4 regions of the Robertmurraya sp. FSL R5-0851 genome follow, and region 2 is predicted to be linked to each of the others. Evidence: riboswitches for the same ligand, from Rfam matches in the RefSeq annotation. Region 2 holds a riboswitch; each other region holds the start of a gene.
The links. A riboswitch is a leader RNA that binds a small molecule or an ion and turns the genes downstream of it on or off. The one in region 2 is predicted to bind thiamine pyrophosphate.
Positions count from the first base shown of each region.

Region 1: another riboswitch for thiamine pyrophosphate. It lies ahead of thiC (phosphomethylpyrimidine synthase ThiC); the one in region 2 lies ahead of thiT (energy-coupled thiamine transporter ThiT).
Region 3: another riboswitch for thiamine pyrophosphate. It lies ahead of MKX65_RS06965 (ABC transporter substrate-binding protein); the one in region 2 lies ahead of thiT (energy-coupled thiamine transporter ThiT).
Region 4: another riboswitch for thiamine pyrophosphate. It lies ahead of thiM (hydroxyethylthiazole kinase); the one in region 2 lies ahead of thiT (energy-coupled thiamine transporter ThiT).

Region 1 is NZ_JBBOOE010000001.1:3,641,195-3,645,396, forward strand. Features, by position in the region: gene thiC (phosphomethylpyrimidine synthase ThiC) at 1-1,540, opposite strand, end outside; TPP riboswitch at 1,683-1,797, opposite strand; tRNA gene MKX65_RS18770 (tRNA-Ala) at 2,063-2,135, shown strand; partial or broken gene MKX65_RS27135 (transposase) at 2,424-2,624, shown strand; gene MKX65_RS18780 (zinc-dependent alcohol dehydrogenase) at 2,869-4,005, opposite strand; gene MKX65_RS18785 (spore coat protein) at 4,022-4,202, opposite strand, start outside.
Region 2 is NZ_JBBOOE010000001.1:2,776,778-2,780,979, forward strand. Features, by position in the region: gene MKX65_RS14235 (VanW family protein) at 15-905, shown strand; gene MKX65_RS14240 (divergent polysaccharide deacetylase family protein) at 958-1,734, opposite strand; gene thiT (energy-coupled thiamine transporter ThiT) at 1,831-2,424, opposite strand; TPP riboswitch at 2,487-2,585, opposite strand; gene MKX65_RS14250 (hypothetical protein) at 2,796-2,951, shown strand; gene MKX65_RS14255 (hypothetical protein) at 2,990-3,496, shown strand; gene MKX65_RS14260 (hypothetical protein) at 3,528-4,172, shown strand.
Region 3 is NZ_JBBOOE010000001.1:1,336,537-1,340,738, reverse strand. Features, by position in the region: gene MKX65_RS06975 (DUF5348 domain-containing protein) at 1-97, shown strand, start outside; gene MKX65_RS06970 (peptide chain release factor 3) at 387-1,967, opposite strand; TPP riboswitch at 2,158-2,268, shown strand; gene MKX65_RS06965 (ABC transporter substrate-binding protein) at 2,371-3,366, shown strand; gene MKX65_RS06960 (thiamine-binding protein) at 3,378-3,671, shown strand; gene MKX65_RS06955 (ABC transporter permease) at 3,668-4,202, shown strand, end outside.
Region 4 is NZ_JBBOOE010000001.1:2,067,171-2,071,372, reverse strand. Features, by position in the region: gene MKX65_RS10445 (methyl-accepting chemotaxis protein) at 1-1,620, shown strand, start outside; TPP riboswitch at 1,725-1,835, shown strand; gene thiM (hydroxyethylthiazole kinase) at 1,932-2,750, shown strand; gene thiE (thiamine phosphate synthase) at 2,765-3,400, shown strand; gene thiD (bifunctional hydroxymethylpyrimidine kinase/phosphomethylpyrimidine kinase) at 3,421-4,202, shown strand, end outside.

The sequences.
Region 1 (4,202 bases), 860 kb from region 2:
GATCTCTCCAGCGGAATTCGAATCTTGCTTTGGATAGAGCATCATCTCTCTTTTGTGCCCCTGGATGTCCTTTAGCTAAATCAGCCGCATGCGCCGCAATCTTATACGTGATTACCCCTTCCCTAACATCATCTCTATTAGGTAAGCCTAAATGTTCCTTTGGTGTAACATAACAAAGCATGGCCGTACCATACCAACCGATCATCGCAGCACCAATGGCCGATGTGATATGGTCATACCCAGGAGCGATATCAGTCGTTAAAGGCCCTAATGTATAAAAAGGCGCTTCCTTACAAACCTCTAATTGTTTATCCATATTTTCTTTTATCAGATGCATCGGTACATGCCCTGGCCCCTCCACCATTACCTGAACATCATGTTCCCATGCAATCTGAGTTAGTTCTCCTAATGTCTCTAGTTCTGCAAACTGTGCCTCATCATTTGCATCTGCAATAGAACCAGGACGCAAACCGTCCCCAAGGGAGAACGCAACATCATATGCCTTCATAATCTCACAGATTTCCTCGAAATGAGTATAAAGGAAATTTTCCTGGTGATGATACAAGCACCACTGAGCCATGATCGATCCACCTCTTGAAACAATGCCCGTTAATCGCTTCGCCGTTAGAGGCACGTACCTTAAAAGAACCCCGGCATGAATGGTGAAATAATCGACTCCTTGCTCCGCTTGCTCAATTAATGTGTCACGATAAACTTCCCAAGTTAAATCCTCTGCAATACCATTTACTTTTTCAAGTGCTTGATAAATAGGAACCGTACCTACTGGAACGGCAGAATTACGGATGATCCATTCTCTTGTAGTGTGAATATTTTTCCCTGTTGATAAATCCATAATCGTATCTGCGCCCCAGCGTGTAGCCCATGTCATTTTTTCCACTTCTTCCTCAATCGAAGAGGAAACAGCTGAGTTTCCGATGTTCGCATTAATCTTCACGTGAAAATTGCGTCCGATGATCATTGGTTCCATCTCTGGATGATTGATATTCGATGGAATAATAGCTCTTCCTTTTGCCACTTCCTCACGAACAAACTCTGGTTTCATATTTTCTCTAATGGCGATAAACTCCATTTCAGGAGTAATGATTCCCTTTTTTGCATAGTGAAGCTGAGTTACATTCTGACCTTTTTTCGCTCGCAACGGTTTTCGGTTGAGCCCCGGAAAGACTTTATGATTCGCTCTTGGGTCATGATCATCTTTAAATCCATTGTCTTCCGGCTTTATTTCTCTTCCTTCATATTCTTCTACATCTTCTCTTTCTCGTATCCAGTTATGTCTTAGATTAGGTAGGCCTTTGGTTATATCAACTGTAAATTGACTATCGGTGTATGGACCACTTGAATCATACACACGAACAGGTAGATTTTCCTCTTCACCAAAAGTTCCAGATGTGGGACTAAGTGCAATCTCTCGCATAGGCACTTGAATATCAGGTCTCGAACCTTCTACATATACCTTTTTACTTCCTGAAAAACTTGACATGATCGAAATGCTTTTTTCGTTTAATGAGGTTGATGCCATAGTAAATCTCTCCTTTTATATAATGTAATAAAAGGACGAGATCTAGAAAAAACGGGGGATCGAAGTAAGAAATACACAATAAAAAAGCCGGGTCCAAAAACAGACGGACCCGGCTTAATATGTAGAAGTGTAATCTAAATTAATAGATTGTTATTAACTTCCCCACGCTGGTATGATCCAGATCAGGTCCAAAGGGTCAAGAAACTTAAACGTGTCTCTCTCTCAGCCCAAACTATTGGACTCCCCTAGTTATTGCTATTCAATTCACATTTATTATACATGAAACCATAGGAAATGGAAGGGTAAATTTTCCTGAATAGTTATAAAAGACCACAATTCAGAACCACTTTATGAAAGATTCGGAAGTTATCGTATAAAGGTTACGAGTTATTCATAACTGCCCTATGAAGCCCTGATATTACATGCCTCCTACAATATTTAGCTTAGGCAAAAAAATGCGTTTTCAGGTATTGTAAAAATACAATGATGTAGTATAATATTTTTATATCGCTTCAGATATTCGGGGCATTAGCTCAGCTGGGAGAGCGCTACGCTGGCAGCGTAGAGGTCAGGGGTTCGAGCCCCCTATGCTCCATATATAAAAACCCTTGCGTAGCAAGGGTTTTTATTATTTCTTGGAATATTTAAGTTAAAAAATTTACCTAAATGTGCACAATAGAAACACTTTAGTTAACTTACGTGTTTCTATTGGGTCCTATCTTTAGCTTTAAGAAATTATCCTTTTTTATGAAAGTAAACTTATCTGGTGATATTAATGAAAAGCCAAGAACTGGAAGAGAAACTATTCAGTATTTCATAGATGGGAGAATTAAAGAGGCAGAATTTTTTGCAAAACATCATGGCCTGAGCTTGAAATTCTAAATCTGAAAACAAGGAAATTGATCGGTTTAATCACTCTAAGAAACTGGTGGCCTTTGTAAGTATTGACCCAAGTGTCTTTGAATCTGGTACATTCAAAGGTACTTTAAATTGAATTACCAAAAGTGGTTTGAGCAGACTAAGACATGCATTGTTTATGGATGTTAGGAGTGCCTTATGCGATTGTCGTAAGATGTTTGTAACTAGAGGAGATTGTTCAAGCCATTGCTTTTCAACCACTATATCAAAAGTGTCTTTAGCGTAAAGCATTACTTCCGGGAGGTGAGGGATCAGGAATCCAATAGGATACATAAGCAAGCTCTATACGTTAGAAGAATTATTGATTCATCAAAAAAGACGATGGATGATCACCGCCTTAAATGATTGTTTTATTCTTCTGCAAATTTATTTTTGAAATAAAGGTAATCTTTTATCTTGGATTTATCAATTTAAGGTTTTAAAATGACTTTTATACAATTATCGGTCCTTGTGTCAAAAACTTCGTATCCATGCTTTGCCTGGTCTAATGGGAGTACATGTGTAATTACATCACCAATATCAACCTTTCCTTCAGATATAAGATTGTAAAGAAAAGGCATATAAGGAATAACGGGGGCCTGACCTGTTTTAATGTCAACATTTCTTTGGAAAATGTCTCCTAACGGGAAACCATTATAACGTCCCCCATAAACACCAGTAATTTGGATGGTCCCAGCTTTTCGCACAGCCTGTGATGCAATGACAAGCCCACCCATTGCACCGCCATGAAGTTTCATTCCGGATGCAAGATATTCAAGAGGCGTCATCTTGCCGCTCATACCTGAACAATCAATAACGATATCTGCTCCACCTTGTGTTATCTCTCTTAAATATTCGCCAACGTTTTCATGTTCTTCAAAATTTACAGTCTCTACTTTATTGGTCCGTTTCGCATGATCAAGCCGGTATTGGAGGTAATCGACCGCAATAACACGCTCAGCACCTTTAAACCAAGCAAATTTTTGAGCAAGGAGACCTACTGGACCACATCCTAAAACGATAACAGTATCACCAGCTTTGACACCAGAGTGGTCTACACTCCAATAAGCTGTTGAGGCTGCATCTGCAAGTAACACTAACTTTTCATCTTCTACTTCGCAGTTTTCCGGTATTTTAAACGGAGTAAAGTTTCCATATGGAACACGCATATATTCAGCTTGTCCGCCAGCAAATCCACCGGTTGTTTCTGAATATCCAAAGAAACCACCCATTTCACCATGAGGGTTTGAATTATCACATTGGCTGGTTATATCATGGTTACAGTACCAGCAATGCCCGCAGCTTACATTAAAGGGAATAATTACCCGATCCCCTTTTTTCAATTTTGTTACTTCCGGTCCTACTTCTTCGACTACCCCCATCGGTTCATGGCCTATTACGTAATCAGTGGGCATATTGGGAATCATTTGATGAATCAAATGCAAATCGGATCCGCATATAGCAGAAGTTGTTATTTTTACAATGATATCATCACCATTTTTAATTTTTGGGTCTTTTACTTCTTTAACCTGGACATTTTTACTCCCCTGGTACGTGACAGCTTTCATTTTTCTCTAACCTCCCTTATTTATTAGGCGTTGCGAACATTCCAAGTCTATCCGTATCATTCGGGAATAAGTTCATTCCGGCAATCATTAAAGCATTTTCGGCAGATTTAAGATCCAACTCAACTTGCTTGCCAACGTCGTTCGGATATAACCAACCCTTGCTTATCATCAATTCAGATATCTCGGTGTGTAAATCA
Region 2 (4,202 bases):
ACCTTAGCGGAAGGATGATACGATTGAAATTAACTGGACTTTTATCTATTCTCATGCTTATTCAACAACCAACCGATCACGATGTACTCACATTGATTGATAATGATCAACCCATAATGACTGTAGATCGAGAAGAACTAGTTTTTCCTCTTCCTAATACTCCGCATATGGACTTGCATCATCTTGATATATTAACTGCTGAACTTTCCCAACAAGTATACATAGAGCCGAAAAATGCTTATCTTGATGATTATGGAAATTTACAGCCAGAGCAGCTGGGATATCAACTGAATAAGAGATCCTTTCATACCCTATATCACTCCTATTTTTATAGTAAAGGTGCCAAAACGCTTAAAGTCCCTAAAAAACCGATTTATCCTGAGGTAGATAGTGAGTTATTGTCAAGAATACGCCAACAAGCCATCGGGTATTATGTCACATATTTCAATAGCTACAATACCTCAAGAACAAACAATATACGAAAATCGTCCGAGGCGATCAATAACTTCGTCCTATTTCCAGGTCAGACTTTTTCGTTTAATGAGGTGGTTGGTCAACGGACAAAAGAACGCGGATATATGCCAGCTCCTATTATTGTTCGAGGTGAGCTTTCCGAGGGGGTCGGCGGAGGCATTTGCCAAGTATCTTCTACACTCTTTAATGCTGTGGATCGAGCAGGGTTAAAAATCGTAAAACGATATTCCCATTCCAAACGCGTTCCTTATGTTCCTCCAGGTCGCGATGCAACAGTAAGTTGGTACGGTCCTGACTTTGTTTTTATGAATAATTATAAACATCCTATCTTGATTCGTTCCAAAGTGAGAGGTGGTTCCGTATCCATTCTTTTATATACTTCAGACGATGTGAATGTCGAACAAAATCAAGTACCAAGCATGTATCAATAAAAAACAAGGCTGTCCGATGTAAGGGAGAATCTCTCCCACTGGACAGCCATTTTTAATATAGATGAAAATACTTTGATCGAATGGAGTCTGATAACAACTCGGATACAGGAACGACCTTTATATGCTTTTGCTTAAATTCAGGCATTGACTCAGTAACACCTAATGAACATACCTTGCCCGATGTACCAACATGTCCAATCGCAACAGCGGTTCCCCTACTCTCCGCAATCCTTGCAAGAATAAGCATTTGTTTTTTCACTTGATTTACCGAACAGATATCATCAAGAAAGACATCCCTTTTAATAAAAGGTACATTCAATTCCTCAGTAATTTCCTCGAATTTTGACTTTGGACTTGTTGCACTATCAACAATGTATAACTGTTTTTCTTTTGCCACTTCAACAATCACTCGGACAATCTCCTCATTCTCAACGACGAGGGAGCCCATATGATTATTTAAGCCCATAGCATGAGGAACACTATCGATCGCATCAATGACTCTCTTTCTTACTTCTTCTTTTGATAAGTCATTGGTGATTGGCTTTGGTCCTAACCAAGAGGCCTTTCCCTTTTTTGGCTGCATGGGCAAATGTACCATGATCTCTAAACCATTTTCATATGCCCATTCTGCATGCTTTTTTGAAAGTTCATTAAATGGCATAATAGCTGCCGTTATTTGTACGTCACCTTCTAAAAAATCCTTTACACCTCCTACACCACCACCAAAATCATCAATGATAATAGCTGCCTTTTTCATTTCCTGGCCATACCCATGATGAGGAAACATTGTAAAAATGACTAGGATCATGATAAATGAAGTTTTTTTCATGAAAGCCTCCATTTGAATGTTAGTTATTTGGATAGTTTCTCACATATAGGAAAAACCATACAAAAAACTCGTCCAAAACATTGGACGAGAGTTAAATTACGATATTTTTTTTACGTTCTCTGAGGAAATCCTTTTGTGTAACAGGAATCTTGGAGAACTTGACACTAAAAGGAATAAAACAATGGAACAATAGATGGCGGCCCCAATCATGGTACCACCGTTCACACCTAGTGAAAATAAGAGTGGCGACATCCCATCCGGTGCATTTTCTCCCCAGAATAAAAATCCTGCGATAAAATGCCAAAAATAACGTGCAGCACTTCCGACGAATGTGGCAACTATGATCCATTGAAGGGCTTTCTTCTTATTTTCAGTTAGTGCAACCTGAATTTTTTTCATAAAGAAACCTGCAAATCCAATAAACGCAAAGGCAAGAAAATACTCAATGAAACCCTGTAACGGAGTTAAAATATAAGCATCACCCATAGCAATTTGTAACAGTCCCCATAAAAAGCCAGAAGCTGTTGCTGCAAGGAATCCCCATCTAAAAGCAATAATTAAAATTGGTAGCATCGCAAATGAAATAGAAATATTAGGCGATAGCTTGATCGATGGTAGAAGGTCAAGAATTAGTGCAAAAGCTGCAAAAAAAGAAGCTTCAATCATCATAATTAGTCGTTTGTTTCCCATAAAAAAATCTCCCCTTTTTCTGAAACCTCAAGGAGAGTGTAGAGAGACATGATTGCAAGAAAAATTCAGTCAGTCCACATCCCTGCGCTAGAATTATCTAACAGGTTCAAAGGGTCAGAACAAACGTTCACTCTCAGCATAACGCTCCCCTTGTGGTTTCTTCGTATGTAGTTTATTATTTCGTACTCATTATATCATATAAAATAAAATAGAAAAGCATCTAGTTGGAATTAAATATACTACAATATTAGTAGGCTAATAAGTACAGAATGTCATTTCATTCTGTTATTTTTGTACATAATAAATAGATAAACAATACTAGTTATTGATAGTTTAATATGTATAATTTATTAGAGGGATGTGGTGAGAAAATGAGGGTACAAGAGGTATTACTAGATAATAATAAAAAAAGATACATTCTTTTAGACGAGGAAGGATTGCCGGTAGTTGAGGCAGTTAGATATTTAAAATATTTGGATTCTATTGGTAGAAGCATTTTTTTAAAGTACAATACTATTAACCAATAATTCTCATTATTGTAAAAAACTATAGGAGTGTATTTTTTTTGAAAAAATATTTGTATTTCTTTCTATTTACGATTCTCTTATTCTCTTCATTTCCAAATCAATCCCAGGCAGCTTCGACAGAAGTAACATCCGTTGGTAATACTGCGACTACAGACTATGCTCCAATTAATAAAAAAACTGGTACTGGTGGAGGGGTTTCAACTTTCGGGTTAGACTTTGCTCGTGGTACAGTCTCTTGTTATTCTATTAGCAATAACGTATATTGCCCTTGGACAATTCAGGTTGGTGGTGATGTAATTTCTTATAGTAATGTAACTGTAGAAATTCAAAAAGACCATGGCTTCCTTAATGGAGGTTGGGAGCCCCATAAAACTTTACCTTTCAATTATCGAATTAATACACCAAGTTCTACTATTAGAAATGAAGGATCTACTACTCTCTCTGACGGTGCATATCGTGCCCGACTTGGAGGTACATTTACCACTGTTAAAAATGGTGTGTATGGAGCATGGGCAAACGGATGGTCATACTTCGAGGTTAAATAAATTTAAATTATAGGGACTGGAGTTGTTACCTTTGAAATGGTTAAGCGCCTTGGAAGAAAATGAAACAATACCGTCCAATATTTCGGAAGAAATTTCTGATTTTAAAATCAGGGCACTTGATAATGAAGAAACACTTGTCAAGGAATTTTCTATACTGACTCAGTTTTTTGTGTTATTAAGCGCCCAAGACGAAAACAGCATGACTTCATTGTCTCTACCTCATAGAAAAATCACAAAAAAAACATTAAGAGAAATTGTTGCACATTTTAATAGCAGAAAAGTTGTGTTAGAACATAATAAACCCGTTGAAATAATGCTCACTAAACCAAACAAAGAATCAATAGCTGAAATACGTTCGTGTAAGTTAAACCCAATAGTTAAGAGCCTTTATGGATCAATTAATAATGACTTATCCTATGAGTGGCGGCCACAAAAAGTTTATAAATTGCATCCTCAATTTATTGAAAAGTTTGAAGATGATAATTTTTATGTTGTTCTAAACTTTTTGCAGGAAACCTCTAATAATTCCCTAATTACTCTTCAACTATATGACTGGAATCTTGAAGAGTCATTAATAAAAAATTTAGCTATAAGATATTTAGCTCATAAGTGTAAAAACGTCTATTTATGGATTGATGAAACGAAAAGAATAACAACGATTCAACTTGAATTATAAAAAGGTTCTCTTTGATTCGTCAGCCCTGTT
Region 3 (4,202 bases), 1.4 Mb from region 2:
CCGCTTGGAATTGGGCAGAGACTGGTATATCCTTACGGGTCGAAATGATGTTAGGTTCTACCTTAAGAAAAATGAGACGTATCAAGTTGATTTGTAAATCATTAGGGAAGCATGTGAACTGCTTCCCTTTCATTTTTGGACAGTGAATCCGTCAGTTTTAGGACAATCAACACCGTCAAGTTCTGGACATTGGAGAACGTCATTAACATTTCATCCTAATCACCAGCTAATTTTCATTACTTATAGGTTGTACGAAATAAAGAAGAATTATCACTTGAACATGCAAGACTTTTCCTACATTTTTCGACATTAGTTTTTTTTTCCAGACCACTCTTCCTAATGAATATAAAATAAAGAAGCCCTCAATCTTGAGGACTCCCTTATACTTATTGATAATCATCCATAGGATTATAAAGTGTAATATCTGGATTTTTTTCTTGGAACCAGCGAAGGGCAAAGTCGTTTTCGAAAAGAAATACTTTCTTATCGTAGCGATCCTTTACTAAAAGACTTCGACTGCTAGAAAGATTTTCGTTAATTTCTTCATTTTCGACCCAACGGACAATTTTTGAGCCTAATCTTTCCATTAATACCTCAGCATTGTACTCGTTTCTCATTCGATGCTCAAACACTTCAAATTGAAGTTGACCTACGGCCCCTAGCAAATAATCATCTGTTCGAACCGTACGGAAGAGCTGAATGGCTCCCTCTTGTACAAGTTGCTGAATTCCTTTATGAAAAGACTTTTGCTTCATTACGTTTTTAGCTGAAACTCGAACAAAGAGTTCAGGTGTAAACTGTGGAAGCTTTTCATATTGAAAGTTGTTTTTTCCAACAGTCAATGTATCTCCAATTTGATACGTACCTGGATCGTACAAACCAATAATATCTCCACTAACCGCTTCATCAACCGTGTTTCGGTCATCCGCCATAAACTGTGTTGATTGAGAAAGCTTCATTGACTTTCCTAAGCGTGGGATATTGACTGTCATCCCTCTTTCGAATTTTCCTGAACATACACGTAAAAAGGCAATTCTATCCCTATGAGCAGGATTCATATTAGCTTGAATCTTAAAAATAAAGCCTGAGAAATCCTCTGATAATGGATCGATTTTTCCTTCTGTAGATTCCCGTGCTTGAGGTGCAGGTGCAAATTGAAGATAGGTTTCTAGAAAAGTTTGAACACCAAAGTTCGCTAGGGCGCTACCAAAGAATACAGGTGTTAGTTCCCCATTTGCTATTCTTTCACGAGAAAACTCATTCCCCGCTTCATTTAATAGCATGATTTCTTCCAACGTCTGGTCATATAAGGAGTATTGCTTTAATTTATGATCTCCTTCTATTTCTCCATCTTCATTTAACCCAACAAAACGTTCTTCCTCATCTACTCGGAATTGTTCAATTCGCTTGTAAAAACGGTCATATATACCGAGAAATTCTTTCCCCATTCCAATCGGCCAGTTCATCGGATATGATTCTATTCCCATAACCTCTTCTAGTTCAGCTAAAAGTTCTAATGGAGATTTCCCCTGACGATCAAGCTTATTAATAAAGGTAAAAATCGGAATGCCTCTCATTCGACATACTTTAAATAGCTTTAAGGTCTGCTCCTCAATCCCTTTTGCTGAATCGATTATCATGACCGCACTATCAACAGCTGTAAGAGTACGATACGTATCTTCACTGAAGTCTTGGTGACCTGGTGTATCAAGAATATTTACTCGACAGTCATTATAATCAAATTGCATCACACTCGACGTAACGGAAATACCACGTTGTTTTTCAATTTCCATCCAATCGCTCGTAGCAAACTTACCCGTTTTCTTTCCTTTAACTGTTCCCGCATCACGAATGGCTCCACCAAATAACAATAACTTCTCAGTTAATGTCGTTTTCCCAGCATCTGGGTGGGAAATGATCGCAAATGTGCGACGCGATTGTACATCATCTTTAAAATTTTTTGCCATTATAGAAATTCCTTTCTTTCCTTACACAAATTCATCCATAACTTCAATCTTATCGTGACTGTTTAAAGTTTGCAATGTGTTCTTTACAAAAGCAACAACAAACATATCATTATGTTCATTTTCCAAGAAAGTTCTTCCTTTTCAAGAAAATAATTTCTGCTATAATGAGATAGAAATGAAACTAAATAGGTAAGAATTGTAGGGGAACCGATGAAGACCGGTTGAGAGTGCATCCCATTGATGCTGACCCTTTGAACCTGATCTGGATGAAACCAGCGTAGGGAACATATTCTTTAGACAATCATATTGTTTAAACATATGCGCCCGGTTCAAAAACTGCGGCGCTTTTTGTCGTCTATGGGGCCAGGTCATGTTCCTACTTATACCATTGGAGGAGAAAGTAATGAAAAAATGGATAGCTGCAATAACAGCTTCTGTATTACTCGCAGGTTGTTCAGAAACAAATGAACAGCAAACAGAACAAGAGGAGTCAAGCGCTGACTTAAAAAAAGTGACTGTCGTTCTTGATTGGACTCCAAATACGAATCACACAGGACTATATGTTGCAAAAGAAAAGGGCTTTTTTGAAGAGGAAGGTCTTGATGTGACCATTCAGATGCCTGGAGAAGCTGGTGCTGACCAACTTGTTGCTTCTGAGAAAGCTGATTTTGGTGTAGGTTATCAAGAAGGAATTACACAGGCAAGAGTACAAGGAGTACCGCTTGTTTCTATAGCTGCGGTTATTCAACACAACACTTCTGGTTTCGCATCACCGGCATCTAAAAATATTCAATCCCCTAAAGATTTTGAGGGAAAAACATACGGTGGTTGGGGTTCACCTGTTGAAGAATCCGTCATCGACTCACTTATGAAGCAAGAACAAGCAGATGTAGAAAAGGTGAATATTGTAAACATAGGCGATGCGGACTTCTTTACCGCTGTTAAACGTGATATTGACTTTGCTTGGATATACTACGGTTGGACAGGCGTAGAAGCGGAATTACGAGGAGAAGACATTAATATGGTCTACTTAACCGATTACTCCGAAAAGTTAGACTACTATACACCTGTTTTAACCACTAGCGAAAACATGATTAACAACGATCCTGAAACAGTAAGAGCTTTTGTTAATGCCGCTTCAAAAGGCTATGAATTTGCTATCGACAATCCTTCCGATGCCGCTGACGTCTTAATCAAAGCTGCTCCAGAACTTGACGCAGAGCTTGTAAAGAAAAGTCAGGAATGGCTTGCTACCAAATATCAAGACGATGCAGACCAATGGGGTGAGCAAAGTTTAGAAGTATGGGAAAACTATGCTTCTTGGATGCTTGAGAACGGGTTGCTAGAATCAGAGTTAGATGCAGAAAAAGCCTTTACTAATGAATTTTTACCACAATAGGAGTTGTTCATATGGCAAACGCACTTGTTAGTATACAAATTATCCCTAAGACAAAAAACGGTGAAAATGTGATTCCTTACGTAGATGAAGCAATAGCCGTTATTGATGCGTCAGGAGTAAAGTATGAGGTTCATCCCTTAGAAACAACTATGGAGGGTGATCTTCAGGAACTATTTTCAGTGATTACGAAAATGAATGAAAAGATGATTGAAATGGGAAGCAGTAATGTTATTTCACAGGTGAAGATTCTTTACCAGCCAACTGGTATAACAATGGATACTCTTACGGAGAAATATCGTTCATGATACAAAAATTACAAAAAGGGTGGAGACCAACTTTTGTTCTCCTCCTTTTATTCCTTGTTTGGGAATTCACTGCAAGAATCACTGAGATTCCAACTTGGCTGCTCCCAACTCCCTCACAAATTTTTAATGAACTTATCAATGGCTGGAGCAGTGTTTCTGTACATCTTTCTTCCACCATTCGGCTTATTTTACTAGGCTTTGTTTCTGGAGTTACCGTAGGTCTGTTAACTGCCTTTATATTACATAATATTCCTTTTTTAAAAGAATCTTTATATCCGCTTCTTATATTATCGCAAAATATACCTATTATTGTACTTGCTCCACTTCTGGTTATATGGTTCGGCTTTGGCCTATTACCAAAACTAATTGTTATTACTCTGGTTTGTTTCTTTCCTATTACGATTTCAGCCATGGATGGATTTCGCCAGGTTGCTCCTGAGCTTTTTCATTATATGCAAATGGCAGGAGCAACCAAACGTCAGTTATTTTGGAAACTCGAGTTTCCGTTTGCCCTGCCCTCCATCTTTTCAG
Region 4 (4,202 bases), 710 kb from region 2:
ATTTACTCCATGATCAATACCCAAAAGGCAAATGAATTAGCAAAATCACTTATTCTAAAAGAATCACAGCAATTAAACGCCTTACAAGATTTACGATTTTTCATGGCTGAGCGATTAAGACTCGTAAATGAGTACATGCTTGAAGGTTCTCCTCAGGCTAAGGAAAGCTTTGAAAACAATGTACACCTAAGTACCCAATTAGAAGATAGGTTATTGACTAACGTAGCTGGGAACAAAGATGAAGCTGCTGTAAAAAAGGTCATTTCCGACGGTTCCAAATGGAATGAGATGATGATGAAGGAAGCTTTCGACGTGTTTGATAACGGAGAGAAACGCCAAGCCTTACTCAATGTTGGATCTGAAAAGTTTAAAGCCGAACAAACGATGGCAAAATTAAAGGCTTTAGCAGATGAAAAAAATAAAAGTGTAGAACAGCTGGGAGAAGAAATCATTTCAAATGGAAATCAAGTTCAACTTTGGACAATGATCTTTACATTCATCGTTATTTGTATTTCCGTAATAGTTGCCATCGTATTGATGAATTCTATTCATGGCCCGATCCGTCGTTTATCAGAGAGAATTCAAGTAGTTGCAGAAGGTGATTTTAGTCACGCAGATATGAAGGTTACATCAAATGATGAAATTGGTGAGCTAACTACTACTTTCAACCGGATGGTAAAAGAACTGCGAGCCTTAATTTCCCAAGCATATGAGACAACCACCCAGGTTTCTGCCTCTGCGGAGGATTTAACAGCAAGCTCGGAGGAAACCGCACAAGGTTCAGAAAGTATTACTTTTTCCATTCAAGAGGTTGCTGCTGCCTCTCAAAAACAACTAGATAGTGTAAATGAAACCATACATACAATGAACACATTGGCTTCGATTCAAGAAACTCTCACTTTTTCATCAGAAAAACTGGAAGCTTCAGCTAATATGGTCGATGGAGTGTCTAAAAACGGAAACAAGGTCGTAGAGAATGCAATAAAGCAAATGTCACATATACATGACTCTGTAATCGAAGTGGCAGGAGTGATTGGTAACCTTGGAAGACAATCAAAGGAAATCAGTCAAATAACCAAAGTGATCACTGGTATTGCAGATCAAACGAACTTACTCGCTTTAAATGCTGCGATTGAAGCAGCACGAGCCGGGGAGCATGGGAAAGGTTTTTCTGTGGTTGCTGATGAGGTCCGGAAACTTGCCGTACAGTCAAAGAGCTCTTCTAACGAAATTATAGATCTTATTTTGAAAATCCAAACCGGTACAAATCAAGCCGTAAAAGCAATGGAAAAAAATACGCTTGAAGTAGAAAATGGGTCAATCGCTGTAAATGAAGCGGGAAGATCTTTTATACAAATCACTGACTCTATCACAGACATTCGTAAAACGATTCAGTCTATTCATCAATATGTCCAAAAAATGACGGAAAGTTCCAAATGTGTAACTGCCAATATCGAAGTGCTAACAGAAATTGCAAAGGTAAATTCGAACTCCTCTTATGCGGTTGCTGCATCTGCTGAGGCACAGTTGGCAACGATGGAGGAAATCGCTTCTTCTGTTCAGACAGTTAATGAAATGGCGATTAACTTAAAAGAAGTTTTAAGGAAATTTACGATTTAATCGGCTTCCTCCTGTTGGTACAGGGGGAACTTTTTTTACTTTTTAAATAATTTATAGTTGCGTTATGAAAAACCTTCCACTATGATGTAAATATAGTTTCATAGGAAATCTACTAGGGGGGCCCGTATGTTCGGGCTGAGAGAAAACAATTCAGTTTTCGACTCTTGGAACCTGATCTGGCTCATACCAGCGGAGGGAAGTAGTTACTGCGAAGATAAATGTTTATTGTTTCGTAACTATGCCAGGTTCTATAAGAATCTGGCTTTTTTTGTCTTGAAATCGTTTTGCTAATATGAAAGGAGCAGGGAAAAATGAGTCATGAATTTTTAACATTAATTGATAGAGTAAGAGAGCAATCACCGTTAGTTCATAATATGACGAATGTAGTAGTAACTAATTTTGTTGCTAATGGATTGTTAGCTCTTGGCGCTTCACCAGTGATGGCCTATGCCAAAGAAGAAGTAGCTGACATGGTAAGCATCGCGAATTCCCTTGTGCTCAATATCGGCACATTAAGGGAACCTGAAGTAGAAGCGATGATCATTGCTGGTCAAGCAGCGAATGAAAAAGGCGTTCCAGTCGTCCTTGACCCGGTTGGAGCTGGTGCAACACCATACCGCACAAATACTGTAAAACGACTTCTATCTGAAGTGAACATTAGCCTATTACGCGGAAATGCTGCAGAGGTAGCCAACGTAATAGGAGAAGAATGGCAAACACGCGGTGTGGATTCTGGTACAGGTGAAGGGAATATCACAGACCTTGCTCGAATGGCAGCTCAAAAATTACATATGACCGTTGTGGTTACCGGAAAAGACGATGTTGTTTCTAATGGTGAAGAATCGATTATTATTTCAAACGGGCATCCACTTCTAACAAAAGTAACTGGAACTGGTTGCTTATTTTCATCTGTCGTAGGAGCGTTTGCAAGTGTAGAAACCAATTATTTACTCGCAGCGGCAGGAGCATCAGCCTTTTATGGTGCAGTTGCTGAGCGTGCGATTTTAGCGACAGGTGACCAACATGTTGGCACTTTTCAGATGGAATTTCTTAATCAACTCATGCTCACTTCATCCTCTGATGTGGTAGACCTCGCCAAAGTCAGCATTGCAGAAGTAACATCCATATGAGGGAGCAAAAGGAAATGGATTTTCTAAAACTGTATTTTATTATGGGCAGTCAAGACTGCTTGAATCGAACACCTGAAGAGACGTTAGCTCTAGCCATTGAAGGTGGAATTACTTGTTATCAATATCGAGAAAAAGGGATCAGCACTCTCGGAGAAATTGAGAAGTACGAACTTGGAAAAAAACTGCGAGAACTCTGCGGGACACATAAGATCCCATTTATCGTCAATGATGATCTACCACTGGCTATCGCTCTTGATGCTGATGGAGTACATGTTGGCCAGGATGATGAAAATGCAAAATATGTGAGGGAGACAATAGGTCCTAAGAAAATTCTTGGTGTATCCACACACACGGTTGAAGAGGGACTTCAGGCCGTTCTAAACGGAGCTGATTACTTAGGAATTGGGCCGATGTATCCTACCATTTCAAAAGCGGATACCGAAAAGCAACAAAGCTTAGATATCTTCACTGAATTTCGTCATGCAGGAATTTCTTTGCCTCTTGTTGCGATTGGTGGAATGAATTCTACCAACGGAGAAACCGTTATGAAATCAGGAGCTAATGGCCTCGCAATCATTTCCGATATTTGTCGAGCCAGTCATATCCAAGAGCATACCAAGCTTTTACGTAGATTAGTTGATGAATTTTAGGCAAGGAGAGGTTATTCGTTATGGTAAAAAAGGCATTAACCATCGCAGGGTCAGATAGTGGTGGAGGGGCTGGTATACAGGCTGATTTGAAGACATTTCAAGAACTTGATGTATACGGAATGTCTGTGATAACAGCCGTAACTGCACAAAACACAACAGGCGTACAAGGTGTCTATAAGGTTCCTTTGGAAGGGATTCAAGAACAACTTCAATCGATTGCTGAAGATTTGCGTCCAGATGCGATCAAAACCGGAATGTTATTTAACAGTGATACCATTGATGCGGTTTCGAGATTTATAGAATTTTATGAAATGAAACATGTCGTCGTAGATCCCGTAATGATTGCAAAAGGGGGAGCATCACTTTTACAAAACGAAGCGGTTAAAGCTTTAAAAGAAAAATTACTTCCACTTGCGACCATCGTGACACCAAATATTCCAGAAGCAGAGGTGCTTACAGGAATAAAAATTGTGACAATGGATGACCGAAAACAAGTTGCTAAATTGCTCCATATCATGGGTGCAAAAACTGTCATGATCAAAGGCGGACATGATCAGGGTAGGGAAGAAATGATTGATCTTTTATATGACGGTCAACAATTTCACACCTTTAGTTCGAATCGGATTCCCACAAAAAATACTCATGGCACAGGCTGTACCTTTTCCGCTGCCATAACCGCACAACTCGCAAAAGGGAGCTCCGTTGTTCAAGCGGTGAAAGTGGCAAAAGACTTTATTCAGGCAGCCATCGAAGAAGATTTACACATCGGATCCGGCCACGGCCCAACCAATCATTGGGCATA